One region of the Streptomyces tsukubensis genome, then DNA from elsewhere that is predicted to be linked to it. Evidence: predicted binding sites of a transcription regulator. Region 1 holds the regulator's gene; the other holds the start of a gene.
The links. Region 1 encodes HspR, which represses chaperone genes until heat shock. Its sites were predicted from a motif close to TTGAGNNNNNNNNNCTCAA; they were not measured.
Positions count from the first base shown of each region.

Region 2: lon (endopeptidase La) is a predicted target of HspR. The motif match lies at 1,718-1,736, and genes of this name have one in related genera.

Region 1 is NZ_CP020700.1:4,225,315-4,228,723, reverse strand. Features, by position in the region: gene B7R87_RS17255 (Rieske (2Fe-2S) protein) at 1-230, opposite strand, end outside; gene B7R87_RS17250 (hypothetical protein) at 227-424, opposite strand; gene B7R87_RS17245 (helix-turn-helix domain-containing protein) at 587-1,585, shown strand; gene B7R87_RS17240 (heat shock protein transcriptional repressor HspR) at 1,737-2,183, opposite strand; gene dnaJ (molecular chaperone DnaJ) at 2,189-3,370, opposite strand.
Region 2 is NZ_CP020700.1:5,533,793-5,537,201, forward strand. Features, by position in the region: gene B7R87_RS22990 (DUF1877 family protein) at 20-523, opposite strand; gene B7R87_RS22995 (hypothetical protein) at 697-1,629, shown strand; gene lon (endopeptidase La) at 1,759-3,409, shown strand, end outside.

The sequences.
Region 1 (3,409 bases):
ATGGCGCAGCGGACGGGCTGCGGCGCGCCCCTCGGACGGCGGAGGCACCGGTAGGCGCGGACGTCCTCGTCCTCCTCGCGGGCCACGACGATCGGCTCGCCGAACAGGGTGACCATCAACGAGTCGCCTCGGTGGGGAATGGCCGTGACGAGGTCGATGAAATGCCACCCGGAGCGGTAGGCCGTGGCCATCTCGCGCCGGAAGGAGCGGTCATCCGGTGGAACGGTCATGCGTCCGCACCTTCGGAAGCAGGTGCGGTGGTGAGTTCCCAGGAAGGCTCGCCGTCGTCGGCAGTGGCCGCCGCGAACGGTCCACCGACCTCCCACGAGGGCTCACCCTGGTCCGCCGCCGCGACGGCTGCGGGGACGCGCTCCCAAGAGGGCTCGCCGGTGAATCCGGCCGCGCCCAGCGCGGCGCCCGCCAAGGCAAGAGCACATAGCGCACGTAGCGTCCTAGACATGGGTGATCTCCACCTCATTTGATCATTCCTCCTCCCCCGCGCATAAGACGATGTCTCACTCCGAACGCTTGCACCAGCGACGGCAGGCATCATGTTCCTGTAATGCAGGAACATGAGGGGGTACATATGACGTCTCATGGGGGCGAACTCGGACACCCTCACTCAGACGGCAAGTTGTGCGAGGCGGGAAAGAGTCTTTACATCACCGCGCTGCGGAGCGGCCGGCTGTCCCGGCTGGAGGCGGAGACCGCGCCCTGCCTGTTCGACCTCGCACTGCTCGATCCGGACCCGTATGACGCCCAGTGGCTCCGACCGGTTGCTCCCACCACGGCACTGGCGCAACTGATTCACCCCATCGAGAGGGAGATCCAGGACCGCCGCCGGCGGGCCGTCGCCCTCACCGACGCTCTCGAACCGTTTATGTCCATCAGTGCCCAGGGCTCGCCCGTGCCCGACGGCATCACCGTCCTCGAAGGCCTCAACCGGATCAACGCCAGTCTGGACCAGGTCACCGCCGACTGCACGGAGGAGCTTCTCACAGTCCAGCCGGGCAGCGGACGGCAGCCGCACTCCCTGGAGAAGGCGCTGCACCGGGTGCAGCCGCTGATCGAACGCGGGGTCCGGATGCGGACCCTCTACCAGCACACCGCCCGCCACCATCCCGCCACGCTCTCCTATATGGAGAAGGTCGGCCCGTCCGGAGTGGAGGTGCGCACCCTCGAAGAAATCATCGACCGGCTGATCATCGTGGACCGGAAGGTGGCCTTCATCCCCGCCAGCAGCGACCGGCTGTTCGCTCTGGAGCTGCGGCACAAGGGGATCGTGGACTATCTGGTCGGCGTCTTCGAGCAGTTCTGGCTGCACGGACTGCCGTGGGACGAGCCCATCTCGTACGGCCCCGATCTCAACGGGGTGACGGGTGTCCAGCGCTCCATCGCCAAACTGCTGGTGGAGGGGCATGTCGACGAGGCAATCGCCCGCCGGCTGGGGATGAACGTCCGGACCTGCCGGGCCCATATCGCCAAACTCGGCTCGTCGCTGGGCAGCGGCAGCCGTACCCAACTGGGGTATCTGATCGCCCAGTCGGGAATCCTGGAGCACGAAACGCCGACCTCGGCGGGCTGACGGCCCCCCGCCCGCGCCGTTCACCAATGCAACGGGACGCGGGCGGGACGGCTGTCACACCGTACGGCGAAGCGCTGTCCACCGGCGTGCTGTACGCCGGTGTGCTGTACGCCGGTGTGCTGTACGCCGGTGGGTCATGCGCTCCGGTGGGCTACTCGCCGGGGCGCTTGGGCCGCCATACGACCAGCGCGCTCGCCTGCTGCACGTCCTGGTACGGCACCAGATCGCGCCGGTACGAGGCGTGGACCTGCGATTCGCGCTGCCGCATCGCCGCCGCCGCGCCCTCGACCGCGGCCGTCAGCTCGGCCACCCGGGACTGGAGCGCCGCGACCTGGTTCTCCAGCTCGATGATGCGCTTGATGCCCGCGAGGTTGATGCCCTCGTCCTGGGACAACTGCTGCACCGTACGGAGCAGTTCGATGTCCCGGGCGGAGTAGCGCCGCCCCCGGCCCGCCGTACGGTCGGGGGAGACCAGCCCCAGCCGGTCGTACTGCCGCAGCGTCTGCGGGTGCAGCCCGGAGAGCTGGGCCGCCACCGAGATCACGTACACCGGTGACTCGTCGGTCAGTTCGTAGGGGTTGCGGCGCCTTCCGTCCATCGTCCTCATGCTCCCTTCGCGGCCTCGAAGAGCTCGGCCCTCGGGTCCTCGTCCGCGGTGGCCTCGCGATAGGCCTCCAGCGCTTCCTTCGCCTTGCCGCTCAGATCCTTCGGGACCGTCACCTCCACGGTGACCAGCAGATCGCCGCGGGTGCCGTCCTTGCGGACCGCTCCCTTGCCGCGGGCCCGCATGGTGCGCCCGTTGGGCGTGCCCGCGGGCAGCTTCAGGGTCACCGGCGGGCCGCCGAGCGTGGGCACCTTGACCTCGCCGCCCAGTACGGCCTCCGTGTACGTCACGGGCACGGTGACGGTCAGGTTGTCGCCACGGCGGCCGAACACGGGGTGCTCGCCGACATGGACGACGACATAGAGGTCACCGGCCGGGCCGCCGCGCTCGCCCGGGGCTCCCTTGCCGCGCAGCCGGATCCGCTGGCCGTCGGAGACGCCCGCCGGGATCCGCACCTGCATGGTGCGCGAGGAGCGGGCCCGTCCGCTGCCCTTGCAGACCTCGCAGGGGTCCTGGGCGATCAGCCCGCGGCCCTTGCAGTCCACACAGGGATCGGTCAGCGAGAAGGAGCCGCTGCCGCCGCGGGAGACCTGGCCGGTGCCGACGCAGGTCGGGCAGACCCGGGGGTTGCCGTTCTTGTCGCCGGTGCCGGAACAGGCCTTGCACGCCGCGGAGCTGGACATCCGCAGCGGGACCGTGGCCCCGTCGACGGCCTCGGTGAAGCTGAGCGTCACCTCGGACTCGATGTCCTGGCCGCGCCGCGGCTGGACCCGGGTCCCGGCGCCCGCACCGCGGTTGAACAGCCCGCCGAACACATCGCCCAGACCGCCGCCGAAGCCACCGGCCCCGCCGGGCTGGGGGCCCCCGCCCTGGGCGCCTCCGAAGAGGTCGCCCAGGTCGAAGTTGAAGCTGCCGCCGCCCGGCCCGGCGCGGAAGCCGCCGTTGCCGAAGAGGGCGCGGGCCTCGTCGTACTCCTTGCGCCGCTTGGGGTCGCCGAGGATGTCATTGGCCTCGGAGATCTCCTTGAAGCGCTCCTCCGCCTTGTTGTCACCCTTGTTGGCGTCCGGGTGGAACTCGCGGGCGAGCTTCCGGTACGCCTTCTTGATCTCGGCTTCGGTGGCGTCCTTGGGGACGCCGAGGACCTTGTAGTAGTCCTTCTCGACGAAGTCCTTCGTGTTCATCGACGTCCCTCCTCCCGGGCGGTGCCGCGCACGCTCCGT
Region 2 (3,409 bases), 1.3 Mb from region 1:
ACCCCGGTCAACGGTGATGTCAGGCGATCCACATCAGCAGGGCGTGGCCGCGCAGCGACGTCGAGCGGACGTACGCGGCGAGCGGCTGGACGCAGGCCGTCACCAGGCCCAGGGAGTACTCGTCCGTCCACTGCGATACGGGATACACCTCTGCCGCCACGAGGTCCGCGGCGGTCACGCCGTCCACCAGCGCCCCGGGGCTGAGCCCGGCGAAGGCGTCGGCCGCGGCCCGGACCCGCCCGGGTGGCAGGAAGCGCGGCGGCCCGTACCCCCACTCCTCCGCGCCCGGTATCTCCTCCTCGCCGTGGACGACGTCGACGGGGAACCCGTGGCGGCCCAGCAGGAAGTCGAGTCCGTGCCAGGCGGCCCCGGTGTGGTGGCTGCGGGCCGTCGACGGCAGCCGCCCGCTGTCGGACTCGGCCTCCAGCAGCTCTTCGGCGAACTCCTCGGCCCAGTCGGGTTCGCGGAGCGCCCGGTCCAGTTCGGCGGGGGTGAAACGGAGGTAGACGCCGTTCATGCTCATGCCCGGAGGGTAGGGCGAAGCACCGACAGCACCGACAGCACCGACAGCACCGACAGCACCGACAGTACGGACAGCACCGTCGGCACCGCCCGGCCCCAGGAACCGAATCCCCGCTCGCGGGAGTGTTCCGGGAGGGTTCGGGGACACGTACAGGACAGCACGGAGGAGACCTGGTGGGAACGGTTCGGAAGAGGGCAGTGGCGGTCATGGCACTGGCGGGAGCCGTCGCGCTCGCGGGCTGCGCGGGCGGCGGCGGCGGTGGCGGTGGCGGTGGTGACCGCGACGAACCGGAGCTGGGCCGGGTCCCGAAGGTGATGCGTCCGGCCGATGTCCCCGACCTGCCCATGGACCGCTATCTGCTCGACGAGAAGGAGATACGCGCCTACACCCGGGCGCATGCCGCGCTCTCGCGGCGCTGTATGGAGCGTTTCGGCATGTCGTGGCTCACCGATGCCCAGGCCCTGGCCGCTGGGTCCGGCACCGCCGCGGATCCCGCCCGCTACTTCACCCTGATCGACGCCGGGGCGGCACGGCTCCACGGCTACGGCACCCCGAGTGGCCGGGGCCCTCAGGGCAGGACCAGCGGCTCCGGATACGAACCCACGGACGCGGAGCGGGCCGTCTACGACGGGAGGGCGAAGGGCGTCACCGACTCCGCGGGCCGGCTGCTGCGGAAGGGCGGCTGCGCGGCGGAGGTGGAGGCGGGCCTGCTGAAGGGCGGGGCGCGGGGGGCCGCCGACCCCTTCACCGTCGGGAACGAGTTCGACTCCCTCCGTGCGAAGGTCCGGCAGGACAGCCGGGTGACCGGGGCGTTCACCGAGTGGTCCGGATGTATGAAGGACAAGGGCTTCGACTACCGGACCCCTCTCGACGCGGCGAACGACACCGACTGGAAGTCGGGGACGGTGAGCGACACCGCGATCGCCGTCGCCGCCGCCGATGTCGCCTGCAAGCAGCGGCACAACACCGTGGGTATCTGGTACGCGGCGACGGAGGCGCACCAGAAGGCGTGGATCGACGGGAAGGCCGAGCACTTCGCCGCGGTACTCGCCGGGAAGAAGGCGCTGGTCGACAGGTCCCTACGGGTGGTGCAGGGGGCACCCTGAGAGCGCGCCGACGGGCCCCGGCCGGTGCGTACCGGGCTGTTCGCTCACAGTGAACGCGGCCCGGGGAACAATGGCGGACTCCAGAGCATTGAGTCGGTACAGCTCAAGTTCACTGCCAAAGGGGAGATCATGGCTGCTGAGTCCGGCACGTTCACACCGTTCACCCTGCCCGTGCTGCCGCTCGACGACGAGGTCGTGCTGCCCGGGATGGTGGTGCCGCTCGACCTCAACGACGCCGAGGTACGGGCCGCGGTGGAGGCCGCACAGGCCGCCGCCCGCTCATCAGGGGGCAGCAAGCCCGAAGTGCTGCTTGTTCCCCGGGTCGACGGGCACTACGCGGCGACCGGTGTGCTCGGGACCGTCGAGCAGGTCGGACGGCTCTCCGACGGTGATCCCGGCGCGCTGATCAAGGGGCAGCGCCGGGTGCGGATCGGCGCCGGGACGACCGGGCCCGGGGCCGCGCTCTGGGTCGAGGGCACCTCGGTCGACGAATCGCTGCCCGATCCGCTGCCCGGGCAGGTGCTGGAGCTGGCCAAGGAGTACAAGGCCCTGGTCACCGACTGGCTGAAGAGGCGTGGCGCCTGGCAGGTCGTCGACCGGGTTCAGCAGATCGACGACATCGCGCAGCTGGCCGACAACGCCGGGTACTCCCCGTTCCTCTCCGTCGCCCAGAAGATCGAACTGCTCGACACCGCCGACCCGGTCGCCCGGCTGCGGCTGGCCACCGAGCAGGTCCGCGACCACCTCGCCGAGCAGGACGTGGCCGAGTCCATCGCCAAGGACGTCCAGGAGGGCGTGGACAAGCAGCAGCGTGAGTTCCTGCTCCGCCGCCAGCTCGACGCCGTCCGCAAGGAGCTGCGCGAGCTGAACGGCGGGAACGCCAAGGACTCCGTCGAGGAGTCCGACGACTACCGCGCCCGCGTCGAGGCCGCCGATCTGCCGGAGAAGGTGCGCGAGGCCGCCCTCAAGGAGGTCGACAAGCTGGAGCGGTCCAGCGACCAGAGCCCCGAGGGCTCCTGGATCCGGACGTGGCTGGACACCGTCCTGGAACTGCCGTGGAACGAGCGGACCGAGGACGCGTACGACATCCGGGGCGCCAGGACCGTCCTGGACGCCGAACACGCCGGCCTGGAGGACGTGAAGGAGCGGATCACCGAATACCTGGCGGTACGGAAGCGGCGCAGCGACCGCGGCCTCGGGGTCGTCGGCGGACGGCGCGGCGGCGCGGTGCTCGCCCTGGTCGGCCCGCCCGGTGTCGGCAAGACGTCCATCGCCGAATCCGTCGCGCACGCCATGGGCCGGAAGTTCGTGCGCGTCGCCCTCGGCGGTGTCCGGGACGAGGCCGAGATCCGGGGCCACCGGCGGACGTACGTCGGCGCCCTGCCCGGCCGGATCGTCCGGGCGGTCAAGGAGGCCGGGTCCATGAACCCCGTCGTCCTGCTCGACGAGATCGACAAGGTCGGCTCCGACTTCCGCGGCGATCCGGCCGCGGCGCTCCTCGAAGTCCTCGACCCCGCGCAGAACCACACCTTCCGCGACCACTATCTGGAGGTCGAACTCGACCTCAGCGACGTCGTCTTCCTGGCCACGGCGAATGTGCTGGAGGCCATTCCGGAGGCGCTGCTCGACCGGATGGAGCTGGTCCGGCTCGACGGGTACACCGAGGACGAGAAGATCGTCATCGCCCGGGACCATCTGCTGCCGCGCCAGCTGGAGCGGGCGGGCCTGGAGCCCGGCGAGGTCGTCGTCGAGGAGGCGGCGCTGCGGAGGCTGGCGGGCG